2 regions of the Arthrobacter sp. K41 genome follow, and region 1 is predicted to be linked to the other one. Evidence: predicted binding sites of a transcription regulator. Region 1 holds the regulator's gene; the other holds the start of a gene.
The links. Region 1 encodes HspR, which represses chaperone genes until heat shock. Its sites were predicted from a motif close to AAGTTGAGTCNNNNNGACTCAACTT; they were not measured.

Region 1 (10,032 bases):
GCCCGCAGCCGACGTCGAGCACTTCAACCCCCGGCCTCAGGTGCGGCAGGACAAACGCCGCGGAATTCTCGGCCGTCCTGGCGGCATGGGCCCGGACCACCGACTCGTGGTGGCCGTGCGTGTAAACGTCGTCTTCAGGCTGCTGCGCACTCATAATCAAACGCTACCCCCCAACCGGGTAACTCCCACTGTCGTTTCGGGCCGTAAGACGACGCTGGCGCGACCTACTTGCGCGCCGTGGGAGAACCGGGCGTGTTGGCCGATTCTTCCCGTGCGGCCACCGTGGCTTCCACCATGGCCGTCATGAACCGGGTCACCGTCTCCAGCTCCTCCGGGCTGAAATCCGCCATGGCGCTCCCCATCCGCCGCGAGAGGGGAGCGAAAATGGCTCCGCCGTCCTGGAATGCCTTGGGTGTCATCCGCAGGTGGACCTGCCGGCGGTCCGAACTGTCGCGCTCGCGCACCACATGCCCGGAGTTGTCCAGCCTGTCGATCAGCGCGGTGGTGGCAGGCGAGCTGAGGTTCAGTTCCTTGCGGAGGAGCCCCGGCGTGACCGTGCCGCCGGCGGCAGTGTGGCGCATGATCACTGCCAGTGCATTCAGGTCCGTCCGGTGCATGTCCTTGCGCCCGCCCGCTGAGTCCACGTAGCGGTTGGCCTCCAGCGTGAACTCCTGAAGGAGCCGAACCAGCGGATGCGGGCCCTCACCCGTGGGAGGGCCGGTGATGGCGGCAGTTTCCTCGCCGGTCATGCCCCTCCAATGTGTGCCTTAAGCGGGAACTCTCCGCTGTGGACGGCAGTCGTGCTGCCGGGCCGTATTGACGGATATTACTTCAGGAGCGCCCGCCCGCCCTCATCGGTGCCGGAGAGAAAAAGCTAGGTAAACACTTATCTCCATCGCAGAGATACTTTAATATGGAACCAATTCTACTCCTGCCCAGCACTAGGAAGGCCCCATGAACTCCCACTCCCATGCCAAGGAACGCGTCCCGTTCTGGCTGCGCTGGCTGCTTCCCGTGATCCTGGTCTTGACGTGGCTGGCCCTTGCAGGGGTGGGCGGTCCCACCTTCGGTCGCCTGGAAGAGGTCTCCTCCAACGATCAAGCGTCTTTCCTGCCCGCCAGCGCCGAGGCAACCGCCGCGCGTGACTGGCAAGCAAAGTTCCGGGACTCCGATGAAGTTCCCGGCGTCATCGTCCTGGAGGGCGAGGAAGCTTTGAGTCCGGAACAGCTGGGCGACATTGCAAGCCTCCGGACAGAGCTTGAAGGCCTCGAGCTCGGCAGCGCCGTGATCGGACCCATCCCCTCCGAGGACGGCAAGGCAGTCCAGTTCATCGCCCCGATTGATTCTTCCGCCGAGATCAAGGAGGCCGTCCAGGAACTGCGGGACACCGTGGCCGAGGCGGCACCGGAAGGCCTGCGCACGTTCGTTACCGGTCCTGCCGGGCTTGCTGCCGATCTCACCGCAGCCTTTGCCGGCATCGATGGAATCCTCCTGCTCGTGGCGCTGGCCGCCGTGTTCGTGATCCTGCTGGTTGTCTACCGCTCACTGCTGCTTCCCATCGTGGTGCTCCTGACCTCGGTCTTCGCACTGTGCGCGGCGATCCTGCTGGTCTTTGGCATGGCCAAGGCGGGCTGGATCCAGCTCAACGGCCAGAGCCAGGGCATCCTGTCCATCCTGGTGATCGGCGCCGCCACGGACTACGCGCTGCTGTATGTGGCAAGGTTCCGTGAAGCCCTCACCCATACGAGCAACCGCACGGCCGCCGTGTTGACTGCCTGGAAAGCCTCCTTCGAGCCCATCCTGGCTTCAGGCGCCACCGTGATCATCGCGCTGCTGTGCCTGCTCTTCTCGGACCTCAACTCCAACAAAGCCTTGGGGCCGGTGGCTGCAGCAGGCATCCTCTGCTCGCTGTTCGCAGCCCTGACCCTGCTACCCGCACTGATGGCCCTTTTGGGCCGCGCAGCGTTCTGGCCCTTCCGCCCGAAGCTTGCGCCGGCAGGCGCGCGTGGGCCGGAGATCGTGACCGGGCTGGAAGGCCAGAAGGGACTGTGGCGGGCCACCGGCTCGCTGGTTTCCCGGCGCCCCCGCATCATCTGGGTTGCCTCGGTACTCGTTCTGCTTGCCGGTTCCGCCGGTCTCCTGCAGCTCAAGGCCAACGGCGTCCCGCAGACGGACGTCATCCTCAGTGCTTCCAATGCGGTGGACGGCCAGGACGCCTTGGCACGCCATTTCGACGCCGGCAGCGGCAGCCCCGCCGTCGTGGTCGCGGATCAAGGGAAGGCACAGGAGGTGCTGGACACTGTGAAGGCGGCCGACGGCGTGGGCGAGGCCTACCTGCTGGCCCAGGGCTCGGTGCCCATTACCGGAGCCCCCGGCGCTCCCAGCTCGCCGGACGTCCGCGAAGGAAAGGTGCTGATCAATGCCACGCTGAACTCCGCAGCTGATTCCATCGAGGCCGAGGAGGCTGTGAAGGCCCTTCGCGACGACATCAAGGCGGTGGACCCGGGCGCGCTGGTGGGAGGCGTGACGGCGACAGCCCTGGACACCAACACCACCGCGCAGCGGGACCTGGTGATCATCATCCCGGTTGTCCTGGTGGTCATCCTCTTCATCCTTATGCTGCTGCTGCGCTCAGTCCTGGCGCCGGTCCTGCTGGTGCTCTCCGTGGTGCTCTCCTACGCGGCCGCCATGGGCGTCTCGGCGCTGGTGTTCAACAACATCCTGGGCTTCCCGGGCGCGGACGCCACCGTACCGTTGTTCGGTTTTGTATTCCTTGTCGCCCTCGGCGTGGACTACAACATCTTCCTGATGAGCCGGGTCCGCGAGGAATCCCTCAAGCACGGCACCCGCCCCGGCATTCTCCGGGGACTCAGCGTCACCGGCGGCGTCATCACATCCGCAGGCGTGGTGCTGGCAGCGACCTTCGCCGCGCTGGGCGTCATTCCCATCATGTTCCTGGTGCAGCTGGCGTTCATCGTCGCGTTCGGAGTGCTGCTTGACACCGTCCTGGTGCGCTCGCTGCTGGTGCCCGCCCTGGCCTATGACATCGGTCCCCGGATCTGGTGGCCGGGCAAGCCGGGCCGCCCCGAACAGGACGCCGCCGTATGGGGCGAGGCCGGCCGGAGCCACGAAACCGACCTGGAAGGAGCCGGCCGCCGGTAAGCAGGACCTGATGGGGGTGCCCTGCCTGGCAGGCGCCCCTTCCGGCCCTATTGACGGAAAGTCCTGCTGGATAGACTGCAAATGCGCCCGCATGGACGCGGAACTCAAGGAGAGATGCACCATGACTGAGAACCAGGAAACTTTCGGCGAGGAGCCCCGCGAAGGAAGCACTGCCCCCGGCCTCGAGGGCGAAGGCGGGCAATACGTGAGCGGCGACTACGGCGATGCCGGCACCGCCGGTGACGCTGCCCGAAACCTTGAAGACGGGGAATACGAGGACGGCGACTACGGCTCTGCCGGCACCGCCGGAACGGCCCACGAAACGGACAGCATCCGCGAAAGGCTTACGGACGGGCAGGTCAACACCACCGCGGAGGAGCGTGGGCCCCTTCACGGTCACCGGGACGGAGACAGGTAGCACAACCAGGCAGGCAGTACGGCGGCGGCGTTCTCCAGCAGCGAAACGGAGAGCCGTCGTCGTTCGCTTTTAACACCGGCTTTTCGCGGAAATCCAAGCCCGCCCCGCACTGCCTAAACCCAGACTTGAGCGTAGGTCACTCAACTTTGGATTGACATCGCTGACGCCCTGAGTAGAGTTGAGTGCAGAACGCTCAATTGTCTGGGCGCCCGCAGTTTCCAAGGAAAGAAGGAAGCAACACATGTCACGTGCAGTAGGTATCGACCTCGGAACCACCAACTCCGTCGTCTCCGTTCTCGAAGGTGGCGAGCCCACCGTTATTGCCAACGCCGAGGGTGGCCGCACCACGCCGTCCGTCGTTGCATTCTCCAAGTCCGGCGAGGTCCTGGTCGGCGAGATCGCCAAGCGCCAGGCCGTCAACAACATCGACCGCACCATCGCTTCCGTCAAGCGCCACATGGGCACCGGCTGGACCGTCGGCATCGATGAGAAGAAGTACACCCCGCAGGAAATCTCCGCGCGTATCCTCATGAAGCTGAAGAACGACGCCGAGTCCTACCTGGGTGAAAAGGTCACCGACGCCGTCATCACCGTCCCGGCCTACTTCAACGACGCCGAGCGCCAGGCCACCAAGGAAGCCGGCGAGATCGCAGGCCTGAACGTCCTGCGCATCGTCAACGAGCCCACCGCCGCGGCACTGGCCTACGGCCTGGACAAGGGCAAGGAAGACGAACTCATCCTGGTCTTCGACCTCGGCGGCGGCACCTTCGACGTCTCCCTGCTGGAGGTCGGCAAGGACGAAGACAACTTCTCCACCATTCAGGTCCGCGCCACCGCCGGTGACAACCGCCTCGGCGGCGACGACTGGGACCAGCGCGTGGTTGACTACCTGCTCAACCAGCTCAAGGTTAAGGGCATCGACCTGTCCAAGGACAAGATCGCCCTCCAGCGCCTCCGCGAAGCAGCAGAGCAGGCCAAGAAGGAACTTTCCTCCTCCACCAGCACCAACGTCTCCCTCCAGTACCTGTCCGTCACCCCCGACGGCCCGGTCCACCTGGACGAGCAGCTGACCCGCGCCAAGTTCCAGGACCTCACCAAGGACCTGCTGGAGCGCACCAAGAAGCCCTTCCACGATGTGATCAAGGAAGCCGGCATTAAGCTCTCCGACATCAACCACATCGTCCTCGTCGGCGGCTCCACCCGTATGCCTGCGGTTTACGACCTGGTCAAGGAACTGGCCGGCGGCAAGGAGCCCAACAAGGGCGTGAACCCGGATGAGGTCGTCGCTGTTGGCGCAGCCCTCCAGGCCGGTGTGCTGAAGGGTGAGCGCAAGGACGTACTCCTGATCGACGTCACCCCGCTGTCCCTCGGCATCGAAACCAAGGGTGGCGTGATGACGCACCTGATCGAGCGCAACACCGCCATCCCCACTAAGCGGTCCGAGACCTTCACCACGGCTGATGACAACCAGCCGTCTGTGGCTATCCAGGTCTTCCAGGGCGAGCGCGAGTTCACCCGCGACAACAAGCCGCTGGGAACGTTCGAGCTGACCGGCATCGCGCCGGCTCCGCGCGGCGTCCCGCAGGTTGAGGTCACCTTCGACATCGACGCCAACGGCATTGTCCACGTCTCCGCCAAGGACAAGGGCACCGGCAAGGAACAGTCCATGACCATCACGGGCGGTTCCAGCCTCTCCAAGGAAGACATCGACCGCATGGTCAAGGATGCCGAGGAGCACGCAGCCGAGGACAAGGCCCGCCGCGAGGCCACCGACACCCGCAATACCGCGGAGCAGCTTGCCTACTCCGTGGACAAGCTCATTGCCGACAACGCCGACAAGCTGCCTGAAGAGGTCAAGACCGAGGTCCAGACTGACGTTGACGACCTCAAGAAGGTCCTCGAAGGCACGGACGACGCCGCAGTGAAGGCCGCCTTCGAGAAGCTCCAGGCTTCCCAGGGCAAGCTGGGCGAGGCCATTTACTCCCAGGCCGGTTCCCCCAACGGCGCAACCGGTGCCGCAGGTGCTGAAGGCGGCGCTCCGGCCGGTGACAAGGGCGACGAAGACATCGTCGACGCCGAGATCATCGACGAAGACGAAGCGAAGAAGTAACCATGCCGCACCACGGTAACGAGGAAGAGCACAACACGTCACCCCGTGAAGAGCACCTCCAGGAGCAGCAGGGCAACGGCCGCCAGGAACCGGTCATCCGGGACAACCGCAAGGTTGACCCGGTGACCGGGGCAACCCGGCACCCCGAGGGCGGTCAGGCCCAGGGTGCCGGTCCCGAGGCGGAGGATTCCGACGGCGACGCGCTTGCCCAGGCCGAAGAGATCCTCAACGGCATCCAGGTGCCGGCAGAGGAATCCGTGGCGCAGGGTGTTTCGGCAGGTGGCTCCTCAGCTGAAGCAGCAGAGCTGAAGAACGACCTCCTCCGCCTGCAGGCCGAGTACGTCAACTACCGCAAGCGCGTTGAACGCGACCGTGCCGTGGCAGGGGAGATGGCCGTCATCGGCGTCCTGAACTCCCTGCTTCCTGTATTGGACGACGTCGACGCCGCCCGGCAGCACGGCGACCTCGCCGACGGCCCCTTCGCCGCGATCGCCGCAAAGCTGGAGAACGCGCTGAAGACCTACGGTTTGGTTCGAATCGACGAGACCGGCGTGGAGTTCGATCCCACGATCCACGAGGCCCTCATCCAGCAGCCCGGCGGGGACATCGAAGTTGACACCGTCAGCCAGGTGCTCCGCTCCGGCTACAAGTCAGGCGAACGCGTCCTCCGGGCCGCCCAGGTCATCGTCGCAGTACCTGCGTAGCTATACTCCGGTGGTTGAGCTTGTCGAAACTTGGGTTTCGATAAGCTCAACCACCGATTCATAACTTTCGAAAGGAAACGCCATTGGCTAGCCAGGATTGGGTGGACAAGGACTTTTACAAGATCCTTGGTGTCGCCAAGGACGCTTCCGACGCCGATATCAAGAAGGCTTACCGGAAGCTGGCACGCGAGCACCACCCTGATACCAACTCGGGAAACTCTGCTTCCGAGAAGAAGTTCAAGGACATCTCCGAGGCTTACTCTGTTCTCTCCGATCCCGAAGAGCGCCAGCAGTATGACGCCATCCGCGCCATGGGAGGCGGGGCCCGCTTTGCTCCCGGCGGTGCCGGAGGAGGCAACGGCGGGTTTGAGGACATGTTCGGCGGCCTTTTCACGGGCAACACCGGACGCCACGCCGGGGGCTTCAATCCTTCTTCGGGCGGCATCCCGCCCGAGTTCGCGGACCTGTTTGGCGGCGGTTTCGGCCAGACGGGTTTCCAGCGCGCTCCGCAGAAAGGCGCCGACCGGTCTGCCTCCACCAGCATCTCCTTCTCGGGTTCCATCCGCGGCACCACCATCGGGCTGCGGGAACCCAGCGGTGAAGTCATCGACGTCCGCGTGCCTGCCGGCATCAAGGACGGCCAGAAGGTCCGGGTGCGAGGCAAGGGCCAGCCGGGTCCGGCCGGCAACGGCGACCTCGTGGTCTCCGTGGCGGTCAAGCCGCACGAGTTTTACACCCGCGACGGCGACAACCTCCGCGTGCACGTCCCGGTCACCTTTCCCGAAGCTGCGCTGGGTGCCGATATCGAAGTGCCCACCATTGACGGCGAAAAGGTGCGGGTCCGCGTGCCGGCCGGTACGCCGTCGGGCCGTACGCTGCGGGTCAAGGGCAAAGGCGTGAAAACTTCCAAGGGGACCGGGGACCTGCTGGTGACCATCGCCGTCGCCGTGCCCAAGAACCTGAACAAGGAAGCTGAAGCTGCGGTGAAGGCGTTTGCCGATGCCACAGCCGGCGCTGACGTCCGAGAGGGCCTGGCCGCCAAGGCCCGGCTTTAGCAGCGGGTGAGCCGTGGACATCAACTCAGACCAGCCGATCTTTGTAATTTCGGTGGCGGCTGAACTGGCGGACATGCACCCCCAGACCCTTCGGCAGTACGACCGGATGGGCATCGTCTCGCCCAGCCGCGCGCCCGGAAAGTCCCGCCGCTACTCGCAGCGCGACATCAACATGTTGCGCGAGGTGCAGCGGCTGTCCCAGGAAGGCGTCTCGCTCGAAGGCATCAAACGGATCCTCGAGCTCGAAAACCAGGTGGCCGCTTTGCAGCGCCGGGTTTCCGAGCTGGCGGACGAACTGAGCCGCCGGCCGCAGCCTTTCGATTCGCGCATTTTCGCAGCCGGTGCTGCAGGCGACGTGGTGAGCCTGGCCCGGGGCCAACGGCCCCGGCCGCGGTCGCAGGCCGTGGTGCTCTGGCGGCCGCGCGCCATCGGGCGGTAGGCGCCCCTACTTCCGCCTGGCGCGAGCCGGCCGCTGGCCGCCTATTTTCCTATAACCGCAGGTGAGCGGTGCCATTGCCTTCGTGGATTGTGTCCGGCCCGCAGGCCTAAGTTACGGATCAGCACGTTTCCCGCAGGTTAAATCTCAGCGTCCCGCTTTCCCGCGGTTCTTCCGCTCATTCCTTCCTGCGCCGTGGCCTTGGGCCAGCCCAGGCAACAGTTTGGAAACTGTCCCGAAACCAATCCTCCAGGCACCGAAACAATCGGCTCCTACATTCATCGCAAGAGGTCACTTTCCAAGGCCTTGGAGGCGAGCCGCTGCCTTGGCAGCGGCTGAATGAGAAGCAGGTACACATGAGGGTTTCGGTTAACAAACGCGCTTTCCTTCCCCTTACTGCGGCCGCGGTGGCCACGGTGCTGGCAGGTTGTGGCAGCCAGATTGCGGACCCTGCGTCCGGAGGCTCCACCGCCAGCACCGGCAGTTCCTGTGTAGACACGTCAGGCAACAGCATCAAAGTGGGTTTCATAAACTCGCTGTCCGGCACCATGGCCATCAGCGAGAGCACCGTCTTCGACTCCCTGACCCTGGCCGCGGAGGAAATCAATGCTTCCGGCGGTGTTTTGGGCAAGCAGCTACAGGTGGTCAGTGAGGACGGCGCCAGCGAACCGACCAAGTTTGCTGAACGTGCCGGAAAACTGATTCAACAGGACTGCACAGCCGCAGTCTTCGGCGGCTGGACCTCGTCAAGCCGCAAAGCCATGCTCCCGGTGTTCGAAGCCAACGATGCCCTTCTGTTTTATCCGGTGCAGTATGAAGGCCTGGAGTCGTCGAAAAACATTTTCTATACCGGCGCCACTACGAACCAGTAAATCATTCCGGCTTTGGATTACCTGGCCGAGCAGGGAACCAAGTCGCTTTTCCTGGTGGGCAGCGACTATGTCTTTCCGCGGACGGCCAACAAGATCATTCGGGCCTACGCCGCGGCCAAGGGCATGGAAATTCTAGGCGAAGAGTACACGCCGCTCGGCTCGACCGAGTTTTCCACCATCGTAAATAAAGTGCGGGACTCCAAAGCCGACGCGGTCTTCAACACTTTGAACGGCGACAGCAATGTGGCCTTCTTCCGTCAGTACAAGAGCGTCGGCCTAACCGCTGACAGCATGCCCGTTGTCTCGGTTTCCATTGCCGAAGAGGAAGTTCCCGGCGTCGGCCTGGACAACGTTGAAGGACAGTTGACGGCCTGGGACTACTACCAGACCCTTGATACCCCAGCCAACAAAAAGTTCGTCGCAGCGTTCAAGGCGAAGTTCGGTGCCGAGAGGGTGACGAGCGACCCCATGGAGGCTGCCTACACCTCCCTGTATCTCTGGAAGGCCATGGTGGAAAAGGCCGGGTCGTTTGACGTGGACAAGGTTCAGGCCGCAGCGGACGGGGTCGCCTTCGAGGCGCCCGAAGGCCTGGTGACAGTGGACGGGGAGAACAACCACATCACCAAGACTCCCCGGATTGGCAAGATCAACGCGGAGGGCCTCATTGACACCGTCTGGTCCTCACCGGAAGCCGTTGAACCGGATCCGTTCCTGGCCACCTACGACTGGGCCAAGGATTTGGCCAAGTAACAGCTGCCCACACTTCGAAGAAAGGCCTGCTGGAATGGAACTCCTGATAGGGCAGATGTTCGCCGGGCTCAGCCTCGGTTCCGTGCTGCTCCTGGCGGCACTCGGGTTGTCGTTGACTTTCGGTCAAATGGGGGTCATCAACATGGCCCACGGTGAATGTATGATGGCCGGAGCCTATACAGCCTTTGTGGTTCAGCAGGCCATCTCGGATGCCGGGGTTTCACTGCTGGTTTCCATTCCGGTGGGTTTCGTCGTGGGCGGTGTCCTGGGGCTGGTGCTCGAGGCGGTGCTGCTACGCCGCATGTACCATCGGCCCCTGGACACGCTTCTGGTTACTTTCGGGGTAGCGCTCATCCTGCAGCAAGCCGCACGGGACCTCTTCGGCGCACCCAGCGTGGATGTCCGCGCGCCAACGTGGCTCCAGGGAAACATCGAGTTGCTGGGTGCGCCGATCCCGCTGACCCGGCTCTTTATCATGGCTCTCTCGCTGTTGTGCCTCGCAGGTTTGGTCCTCCTGCTTAGGGC
Region 2 (10,032 bases), on a different contig from region 1:
GGCCCCGTGGCGCGCGGCAAAGCCCTCAGCGCCCGTGTCCTTCCAGGGGAAAGGAAAAACCACGCCGCCCCGGTCCAGGACCACGCTGACGCAGGTGCCGAAAGACAACACGTCCACCACCACGGCGAGGTCCGCCCCGGACGTTACGGTCCTGGCACCGTCCAGCCCCCACTCCATCCGCACGGTGTAGGGCAGTTGCCGGTGGGCTGCGCTCGCTGCAAAGGTGCGGGCAGCGTTTGAGGGACCTGCGTTCACGCCAGTTCACCTCTTAAATTCCGGTGCGCGGCGTCCAGCCAAAGCTCCCGGGCCCGGCCGCTGTGGAACAGCGGGTCAAGTTCCAGCAGGTGGCGTACGACAGCCGCGCGTCCGGCTGCGAAGTCGGCGTCACCGATGTGGGCATAATCCTGGCGGACGTCCGCAACATACCTGGCGTACTCGTCAGGTTCGCCCCCGAGAACCGAAAGGTCGGCGTCGCAGAGGAGGGCGCCGTCGTCGTCCCCGTATTCCGGGCGGTGGCGAGACGTCAGCCGCACCAGCCGGGCCACCTCAGCCACGTCCGCTTCGTCAAGGCCGGCAGCAGGGAGCCGGTCCTCCGCGAGGCGTGCTGATTCCTCCTCGTCCTGGCCGGCCGCACCCCGGTAGACGGCGTCGTGGAACCAGGCGGCCAGCAGCACGGTCCGGGGAGGGTCGGCCGGATCGGCCAACAGGTCGAGGGCTTCCAGGACTGAGAGCAGGTGGGTGCAGCCGTGGTACCGGCGGTGGGGCTCGCTCCACCGGTCCAGAAGGTCGAGGAAGAGCGCGTCGTGGCCGGGCATGATGGCGTCCCAGCGGTTGAACAGCGGAACCTTGAGTGACTTGTTCCGCTGCCGGGCAGGGATCCGCAGCCCGCTTGCAATCAGTTTGCGGACCAGGACCCGGGCCTCCACCGGAACCGCTCCTGCGGCCACCAGGTCATCGAAGCGGCGCTCGGCAACGTCGTAGTGGTCGGCGTCGAAGGCGCGCTCCGGAATCCCGGCCGCGGCGGCGAATTGATGCAGTTCCGCCAGCGACGAGTCCGAGACCAGGTGCGAGAAGTGCGTCCCGTGGGCAGGCCAGAGGGGCGGGTCGATGTAGATGGCCATGCAGGAAGTCTAGTGGGACCTGCCGGGGGGAACCGGGTGCCGGCAGCGGGCCGGTAATTCCGAAGCTGCGGCAGTTTTGTAAGACTGTTTCCGCAAATGAGCCCTAAACTGCCGTTATGACGATTATCCGCGTTGCTGAGGCTGCCCGCTTCCTGGGTGTCAGTGACGATACCGTGCGCCGCTGGCTGGACAACGGCTCCCTTACCCCCGTGAAGGACGACGGCGGCCGGATCGCCGTCGGCGGGCTGGAATTGGCCCGGCATGCGCAGAAGTTGGCTCAACTGCCGGACGATCCGCACCGCACAGGCAGTTCGGCGCGGAACCGGTTTGTGGGGCTGGTCACCGGCATCACAGCGGACAAAGTGATGGCCCAGGTTGAGTTGCAGTGCGGGCCGTTCCGGGTGGTATCGCTGATGAGCAGCGAAGCTGTCCGCGATCTGGGGTTGGAGCTCGGTTCCGTGGCCACCGCCGTGGTCAAAGCCACCACGGTCATCATCGAGACGCCGCAGGGCAAGGGCCTGTGACGGGCCAGAAGGGAATGGCCCTGCTGCTCGCGGTCCTGATGACGGCTGCGCTGGCAGCCTGCGGTGGCAGCGGCCAGGCCGCCGGCAGCGGCGGGTTACTGACGATCTTTGCCGCCGCCTCCCTCAAGGCCAGCTTCACGGAGCTGGCCCGGACGTTCGAAGCCAGGCGCCCCGGCACAACCGTCAGCCTCAGCTTCGCCGGCTCCGCGGACCTTGCCACGCAGATCAGCCAGGGCGCACGGGCTGACGTCTTCGCTTCCGCCGACACCAGGAACATGGAAAAGCTGCAGGAGGCCGGGCTGGTGGACGGCGGTCCCAGGGTCTTCGCCACCAACACGCTCGCCATCGCAGTCCCGCCAGGAAACCCGGCCGGCATCAGCTCCTTCACGGATCTTGCGGAACCGGGTACGCGGCTGGTCCAGTGTGCACGGCAGGTGCCATGCGGTGCCGCCGTTGCCGCCATCGAACAGCGGACTGGTGCCGAGCTCAACCCGGTCAGTGAGGAAAACTCCGTGACGGATGTGCTGGGCAAAGTCATCTCCGGGGAAGCCGACGCGGGGTTGGTCTACGTCACCGATGTCCGGTCCGCTGCAGGAAAGGTGGATGCTGTTCCCTTCCCGGAAGCCGCCACCACCGTCAACAGCTACCCGGCCGCCGTGCTGGCCAACAGCCGGAACAGCGCAGACGCCCGGGCCTTCCTCGAGCTGCTGGCCAGCCCCGAAGGCCAACAAGTCCTGGCATCCGCCGGCTTCGGCAGTGGTCAACAGTGAGCAGCAGCCCGTGAGCCGCCAGGCCTACAGCGGCATACCGCGCTGGGTGCATGCCGTCGCGGTCCTGGCCGCGCTGGTGGTGGTCCTGCCGCTGGCCGCCCTCGTGGCAAGGGTCAACTGGGGCAACTTCCTTCCGTTGGTCACCTCCGAATCCGCCATGTCAGCCCTGGGCCTGAGCCTGCGGACCTCCGCCGCCAGCACGGTCCTGTGCATCGCGCTGGGTGTGCCGCTGGCGCTGGTCCTGGCCCGGGGCAGGTTTCCGCTGCAGGGCCTGTTGCGCTCGCTGGTGCTTCTCCCACTCGTGCTGCCGCCCGTGGTGGGCGGCATCGCGCTCCTGTACACGTTCGGCCGCCAGGGCCTCCTTGGCAGGACCCTGGACGTCTTCGGCCTCCAGATCGCTTTTTCCACCACGGCCGTTGTCCTGGCCCAGACCTTCGTGGCCTTGCCCTTCCTGGTGGTGAGCCTCGAAGGGGCCCTGCGGACCGGAGGAGAACGGTATGAAGCCGTGGCGGCCACCCTCGGCGCCTCGCCCGGGCGGGTGTTCCGCCGTGTAACGCTGCCGCTGGTGCTGCCCGGCCTGGCCTCCGGTGCGGTGCTGGCCTTCGCCCGCAGCCTGGGTGAATTCGGCGCCACCTTGACGTTCGCAGGCAGTCTCCAGGGGGTGACCCGGACCCTGCCGCTGGAAATCTACCTGCAGCGGGAAACGGATCCGGATTCCGCCGCCGCACTGTCCCTGGTACTGGTGGCTGTGGCGGTCGTTGTGGTGGCACTTGCGTACCGCCGGCCCGGCAACAGTCCCTTCCGGGCGTCCAGGCATCGCACGACGACGGCCGCCGCGCCGGGCGGGAACGGCCCGTGACGTTGATCTTTGAGGCAACCGTGGCGGAGCGGGGATTCGACGTGGCCCTCACTGTCGGCCCCCGTGAAACAGTGGCAGTGATGGGGCCGAACGGTGCGGGTAAATCAACCCTGCTGTCCGCAATCGCAGGCCTGCTTCGGCCGGACAGCGGGCGGGCCGAGCTTGACGGGAAGACACTGTTCGATCTCTCGCCGGGCAGGAGGACATGGACGCCGCCGCACCGCCGCGGCACCGCCCTGCTCGCCCAGGAACCCCTGCTGTTTCCGCATCTCGACGCCTTGGAAAACGTGGCCTTCGGGCCACGGAGCGCCGGGGTGGCCAGGCGCCAGGCACGGACAGAAGCTGCGCGCTGGCTGGCCGAGGTGGAAGCGCAGGATCTTCATGGCCGCCGTCCGGCGGGGCTGTCCGGCGGCCAGGCCCAGCGGGTTGCCGTGGCCCGCGCCCTGGCAGCAGATCCCGGGCTCCTTCTTCTGGATGAGCCCATGGCTGCCCTTGACATCCATTCCGCGTTGCTGCTGCGCCGCCTGTTGAAGCGGGTCCTGGCGGCCAGGCCGGCCATCATCATCACCCACGACGTCCTGGATGCCCTGATGCTGGCGGACCGCGTGGTCATCTTGGAGAAGGGCAGAATCTCAGAAGAAGGCCCCACCCGGGAGGTTCTCCAGCGGCCCCGCAGCCGGTTCGCCGCCGGGCTCGCAGGGCTCAATTTCCTGGCCGGCGAAATAACGGACCATGGGCTTCGGTCCGGCGGGCTGAACCTCTACGGGCAGCACCACGAGCTTCCGGGCCCGCTGCCCGCCGGACAGCCAGGCGTGGCGGTTTTCCCGCCGTCGGCCGTTTCGGTTTTCCTGTCTGAAGCGCACGGCAGCCCGCGCAACGCCTTTCCGGTGACCATCACCGACCTGGAGCCGCACGGGGACCGGGTCCGCGTCCGCGCGGGCGAAAGCGGGCAGCTGAACGCGGACATCACGCCGGCCGCCGCCGCTGATCTCGCGCTGGCGCCAGGCATGCGGGTGTACTTCGTGATCAAGGCCGGGTCCGTGGCCATCTACCCGAACTAGTCGCCCTTGCCCCGGCTAATGGTGCGGTGAGCCCGAAGGGTAGGCTGGTCAGCGTCGCGCGGACGGGCGCGGCGTATTGGGGGAGAACTAATGAACGTACCAGCGGGGCATGTCCTCGGCAGAAAAATTACGACGGCGGCTGCCGCCCTTGCGTTGCTGGCTGGCACAAGCGGTTGCAGCCTCTTCCCGTCGCCGGCCCCTCTGCCGGACATCGCCCCGGCTACGCCGGTGTCCGCGCTGCCGGCCGAGTGCCCCTTCGTTGGCCAGAACGACCTGCTGCCGGTCCGGATCCCCATCGGCACACCGCGCGAGACGATCGGCAGTGTCCTGAACGCCTACAGCGCCTGGCTCAACGCCGGTTCGGAGCTGGTCAGCGCCTGGACTCCAGGCACCGCGGTCCCCGGGAACTGTGTCGAGCGGCTCGCGGCCAGGAACGCGGAGGCCTACTCGAACACCCTTTTCACGTCGCACAGCGACGTGGCCTGGCAGCAGTACTTCACCTCCGTGAAGGTAATGAACCAGCAGAACCTGGCAGCGGTCCGCTCTGCTGAACCGGAAAGCAGCGGGCGGGGAATGTTCGAACTGCTGCAGGAGATCGACTCGAGCGCCACAGACAGCGGCACGTTCCTGAAGTTCGATGCCGTGTACCGCCCCGTGGTTGCCGGCCAAGGCAGCTGGGAGGACCTGGACAAGCCCACGCGCTGGTATGTGGAACTGGTCCCGGCGGGAGAGTTCCTGGTCATCAACTACATCGAGACCAAACCGGCGGCCGGTTACCCTGCGGGCTGACGCCGCTGCCGTTGCCGTTGAGCGGATGCCGGTCCTCGGCCTGCTCCCCACGGCGGCGGCCTACATCCCCGGCAGGTCCAGGGACTCGTAAACCTGAATACTGGCGCCGGGCATCATGAGGTGCGGGTGGCCGTCCAACAGAGCCTGGGCACCGGCGAGGTCCTCGGCCTGGAGGATTCCGTAACCTGCGACGCCGGTGCTGGTATCTGAGGTGCCGGTTGAGGTGACTTCCTTCCCCGCTCCCAGCGGGGTGCCCAGGTCCACAATGCCGTCGCCGGCGCCCTCGGCCCACGCCATCCACGCTTTCATGCCCTCCCGGGCTGCCTCCGGCGAACTTTCGGCCATCTGCGCCTGGGCCGACTGTGCTGCGATGTAGAGAACAACAAACTTCTTCATTGCCTGTCCCGTCTCCCGTGCGCCGGCCGGCACTGTGCTCCCCGGTCACAAGCCGATCCTAGGGTGGATGGCTCTGCTTGGAAACGGGGCGGGAAGTGAGGCGTCCGGGTTCGCTGTGGGAAAACTGGAAATAAAAAGTACCCCATCCAAAGTTGAGCGTAGTAGACTCAACTTAGATCAATTGCCCTTGAAAGGAGCTCTCTTTGGACGTCAAATTCACCACCAAGAGCCAGGAGGCTCTTTCGGCTGCGGCCATGAATGCCTCCACCGCCGGCAACCCGCAGGTGGAACCTGCCCATTTGCTTAAAGCGTTGATGGACCAGCGTGAAGGCGTAGCGGTGGCGCTTCTCCGTGCAACCGGCGCCGACCCGGACGCTGTCAGCGTCCAGGCCAGCAGTGCCATCAAAGCGCTGCCGGCCACGTCCGGGGCGTCCAGCCAGCAGGCGCAGCTGTCCCGGCCCGCCCTGCAGGCCATCCAAAACGCGAAGGAGGAAGCCGACCGGCTGGGCGACACCTTTGTTTCCACTGAAGTGCTCCTCCTGGGCCTGTCGGCCGGAAGCGACGCCGCAGGCCGGCTGCTGCGTGACGCCGGCGCCTCCCACGAAGCGCTGCTCGCCGCCCTGCCGGGCGTGCGCGGCGACGGAAAAGTCACCAGCCCGGACCCGGAGAACACCTTCCAGTCGCTGGAAAAGTTCGGCACGGACCTCACCGCCATGGCCAGGTCCGGCAAGCTGGACCCGGTGATCGGCCGCGATAACGAAATCCGCCGGATCGTCCAGGTCCTCAGCCGCCGGACCAAGAACAACCCCGTCATCATCGGTGAGCCCGGCGTGGGCAAGACCGCCGTCGTCGAAGGACTCGCCCAGCGCATGGTGGCCGGGGACGTGCCCGAAAGCCTGCGCGGGAAGACCCTCATCGCACTGGACCTCGCCTCCATGGTGGCCGGCGCCAAGTACCGCGGCGAGTTCGAAGAGCGCCTCAAAGCCGTCCTCGAGGAAATCAAGAACTCCGACGGCCAGATCGTCACCTTCATCGATGAAATCCACACGGTAGTGGGTGCAGGTGCCACCGGAGACTCATCCATGGACGCGGGCAACATGCTCAAGCCCATGCTGGCACGCGGCGAACTGCGGCTCATCGGTGCCACCACCCTCGATGAATACCGCGAGAACATCGAAAAGGACCCTGCCCTGGAGCGCCGCTTCCAGCAGGTGTATGTGGGTGAGCCCAGCGTTGAGGACACCATCGGCATCCTCCGCGGCCTGAAGGAGCGTTACGAGGCGCACCACAAGGTGGCCATCGCAGACTCTGCCCTGGTGGCAGCAGCGACCCTCTCCAACCGCTACATCTCCGGGCGGCAGCTGCCGGACAAGGCCATCGACCTAGTCGATGAGGCCGCGTCCCGACTGCGGATGGAGATCGACTCGGCACCCGAGGAGATCGACCAGCTCCGCCGCGCCGTCGACCGGCTCACGATGGAAGAACTCGCCCTGGAAGGCGAAACCGACGCTGCTTCCATGGAGCGCCTTGCCGCGCTGCGGGCGGACAAGGCGGACAGGGAAGAGGAACTGGCTGCGCTGAATGCCCGCTGGGAGGCCGAAAAGGCCGGGCTCAACCGGGTGGGCGACCTCAAGGCGAAGCTGGACGAGCTGCGTTCCACGTACGACATGGCCGCCCGCGAAGGGGATCTCGAGGCGGCGTCACGGATCCTTTACGGCGAAATTCCGGCGCTCGAGCGGGAGCTGAACGCTGCCGCGGAGGCCGAAGCCGCCATCACGGACAAGTCCGCCCAGATGGTGGCCGAGCAGGTGACCGCAGACGACATAGCCGAGGTCATCTCCGCCTGGACGGGGATCCCCGCAGGCCGGATGCTGCAGGGTGAAAGCCAGAAGCTGCTGCACATGGAGGAGGAGCTCGGAAAGCGGCTGATCGGGCAGAAGAAGGCCGTCACCGCCGTGTCCGATGCCGTCCGCCGCGCCCGCGCCGGCATCAGTGATCCCAACCGCCCCACCGGTTCGTTCCTGTTCCTTGGCCCCACAGGCGTTGGCAAGACGGAGCTGGCGAAGGCACTGGCGGACTTCCTGTTCGACGACGAACGCGCCATGGTGCGGATTGACATGTCCGAGTACGGCGAGAAGCATTCCGTGGCGCGGCTCGTGGGTGCCCCTCCGGGCTACGTGGGCTACGAGGAGGGCGGCCAGCTCACCGAAGCCGTCCGCCGCCGTCCGTACTCGGTAGTGCTGCTGGACGAAGTGGAGAAGGCCCACCCCGAGGTCTTCGACATCCTCCTGCAGGTGCTCGACGACGGCCGCCTCACCGATGGCCAGGGCCGCACCGTGGACTTCCGCAACGCGATCCTGGTGCTGACCTCCAACCTGGGCAGCCAGTTCCTGGTTGATCCCTCGCTGGATGCCGAGGCCAAACGGAACGCCGTGATGGCCACCGTCAACGCCTCCTTCAAGCCGGAGTTCCTGAACCGGCTGGACGAAGTGGTGCTGTTCGACCCGCTGTCCGTGGAGGAGCTTGCCCGCATCGTTGAACTCCAGGTGGGCGAACTGGGACGGCGGCTGCACGAGCGCCGGCTGACCCTCGACGTCACCGACGGCGCCCGCGCCTGGCTGGCGATGTCCGGCTTCGACTCCGCCTACGGCGCCCGGCCACTGCGCCGTCTGGTCCAGCGGGAAATCGGCGACCGTCTGGCCAAGGCGATCCTGTCCGGCGAAATCTCGGACGGCGACACCGTGCTGGTGGACACGGCCACCGATTCCGTTGAACTCACCATCGAGGGGCTGGAAGCGCTGGCCAAGCCCAACGGCGGTGCGGTCCCCGGAACCGGACTGGTGGTTCGCCGGAAGGAATAGGCCCACCGGAAGCAGTGGACGTGTAGCCGGGCCAGGACGTGCTGCCCTGGCGCCTGGTGCCCCAGGCGCTAGGGCAGCACGCTCGCGTTAACGTTGTTGCCGCCGGGGGAGGTGACGTAGCAGTCCACCCTGCGGTCCCCGCTTTCCCAACTGGTGGAACTGGGAAAGCTCCGCTCGAAGTTCAGGGTGTACTCGTTGGCCGCAGGTCCCAGTCTTGCGGCCTGGCACGCTTCCAGGGCTTTGGCCTTCAACGCCTCGGGGCCCGGGTACGACTCGCTTTCCGGGTAGCGGAACAAGGCGACCAGTTGGGCTGAATGGCCGGTGTCGCAGGGGACAACCGTGGCTTTCAGCGCTTCCGGGCTGAAGTCCTTAAAGCAGTCGCCCAGGGCATAGTCGGCAGGTTCCGCCTCGCGGGGCAGGGGCAGCGGGCTGGCGGGGGGAGTGGCGGCGGTTTCCAGCACACCGGCAGCGGCGCCTCCGGACGCCTCCTGGTTTTCGTTGCTGTTCAACCACAGGGCAAGCCAAACGAGCGAGCCGATGACCGCCAGGAGAACAACAACGAACAACGCCTTCCACAGCGTCCGCTGGTTGATGCTCCCGCGGCCCGCTTCGGGCCCCTCCGGGAGGGCCGACCGGTTGCGGCCCCCCGCCCCGGCTTCATTCCGCTGTTGCCGCCTGCGTAACGGGGGCTCGACTGCCGGGACTCCATACTCGGCCGCGGGTACCGTGGGCAGGCCGGCGGCGGGCGAAGAGGCGGGCTTGGGCGGGACGTCCTGGTGGTTCACGGGGTGCATCCTCCTGCGTTTTTCTCCGCGCGGGCGCCGGAATTCCGGCCGGGCTCAGTAGTTGCTGATGTGACTCTACCGAAGAAAAAAGCCTGATTCCGGCCTGGGCAGGGCAGGAGCGGTACTGCATGTGATGTGCATCGGCACTGCGGGAGCGCGCCTGGCAAGCGGGAGCAGTAGAAAGCATGTAATCTAGGTGTACGACAAATTGACCAAACATTCCGGGGCCTCACCATAGCCAAGGTGACCACCTCCGGTCCGAGTACAAAAGGGGGTCACGCCATGGGGCGCGGCCGTCAAAAGGCAAAAGCTACTAAACAGGCTCGGGACATCAAGTACTACTCCCCGAACACTGACTACACAGCTCTCCAGCGTGAGCTCAAGAGTTCAGAAGTCCGCGCTCCCAGCCGTTTCGCCAACGAGCCGGTTGAACCGGACTATTCGGCTTACGTGGACAAGTACGCGGATGATTTGGAAGAAGATGACGACGAGGTAGATACCCGTCGTATCGGCTAGTTGTCCCGAGGTCTGTTGCCGTAACCGGACAGCCCTGTGACACCGTCGCACTCATGGATTCAGTATCGGGGTCCCGGTCTTTCAGCTCGGATCAGTGCTGCGCTTCTTTGTAGCCCCCTGGTCTTCGCAGACTGAGGGTGCTGAACTGCAGACATAAAGCCCGCCCCCTTCGCCTTATACGGTGCCGGGGCGGGCTTTTTGCTGTCCGGCCAGGCTCACAGCCAGAACTGACGCCAGGACCAGCGCGGAAGCCGGTGCCAGGACCGCCCACGGCGCCCGTTCCACGTAGCCGATGCCCTCGGCCAGGATCAGGCCCCAGTCTGGTGACGGCTGTTGGGGTCCCAGCCCCA

Region 2: the regulator HspR is predicted to act here: its motif matches at 5,670-5,694, upstream of clpB (ATP-dependent chaperone ClpB).

The regions. Positions count from the first base shown of each region.
Region 1 is NZ_JBNHEW010000009.1:75,865-85,896, forward strand. Features, by position in the region: gene AC5RTE_RS16550 (methyltransferase domain-containing protein) at 1-154, opposite strand, end outside; gene AC5RTE_RS16555 (MarR family winged helix-turn-helix transcriptional regulator) at 225-749, opposite strand; gene AC5RTE_RS16560 (MMPL family transporter) at 955-3,162, shown strand; gene AC5RTE_RS16565 (hypothetical protein) at 3,284-3,580, shown strand; gene dnaK (molecular chaperone DnaK) at 3,822-5,690, shown strand; gene AC5RTE_RS16575 (nucleotide exchange factor GrpE) at 5,693-6,394, shown strand; gene AC5RTE_RS16580 (DnaJ C-terminal domain-containing protein) at 6,478-7,449, shown strand; gene AC5RTE_RS16585 (heat shock protein transcriptional repressor HspR) at 7,463-7,888, shown strand; partial or broken gene urtA (urea ABC transporter substrate-binding protein) at 8,242-9,507, shown strand; gene AC5RTE_RS16595 (ABC transporter permease subunit) at 9,542-10,032, shown strand, end outside.
Region 2 is NZ_JBNHEW010000006.1:22,643-32,674, forward strand. Features, by position in the region: gene AC5RTE_RS14355 (2-phosphosulfolactate phosphatase) at 1-255, opposite strand, end outside; gene AC5RTE_RS14360 (DUF4031 domain-containing protein) at 252-1,121, opposite strand; gene AC5RTE_RS14365 (TOBE domain-containing protein) at 1,238-1,645, shown strand; gene modA (molybdate ABC transporter substrate-binding protein) at 1,660-2,415, shown strand; gene AC5RTE_RS14375 (ABC transporter permease) at 2,426-3,274, shown strand; gene AC5RTE_RS14380 (sulfate/molybdate ABC transporter ATP-binding protein) at 3,271-4,335, shown strand; gene AC5RTE_RS14385 (hypothetical protein) at 4,426-5,124, shown strand; gene AC5RTE_RS14390 (hypothetical protein) at 5,185-5,520, opposite strand; gene clpB (ATP-dependent chaperone ClpB) at 5,724-8,381, shown strand; gene AC5RTE_RS14400 (septum formation family protein) at 8,450-9,175, opposite strand; gene AC5RTE_RS14405 (DUF3073 domain-containing protein) at 9,449-9,682, shown strand; gene AC5RTE_RS14410 (ABC transporter permease subunit) at 9,857-10,032, opposite strand, start outside.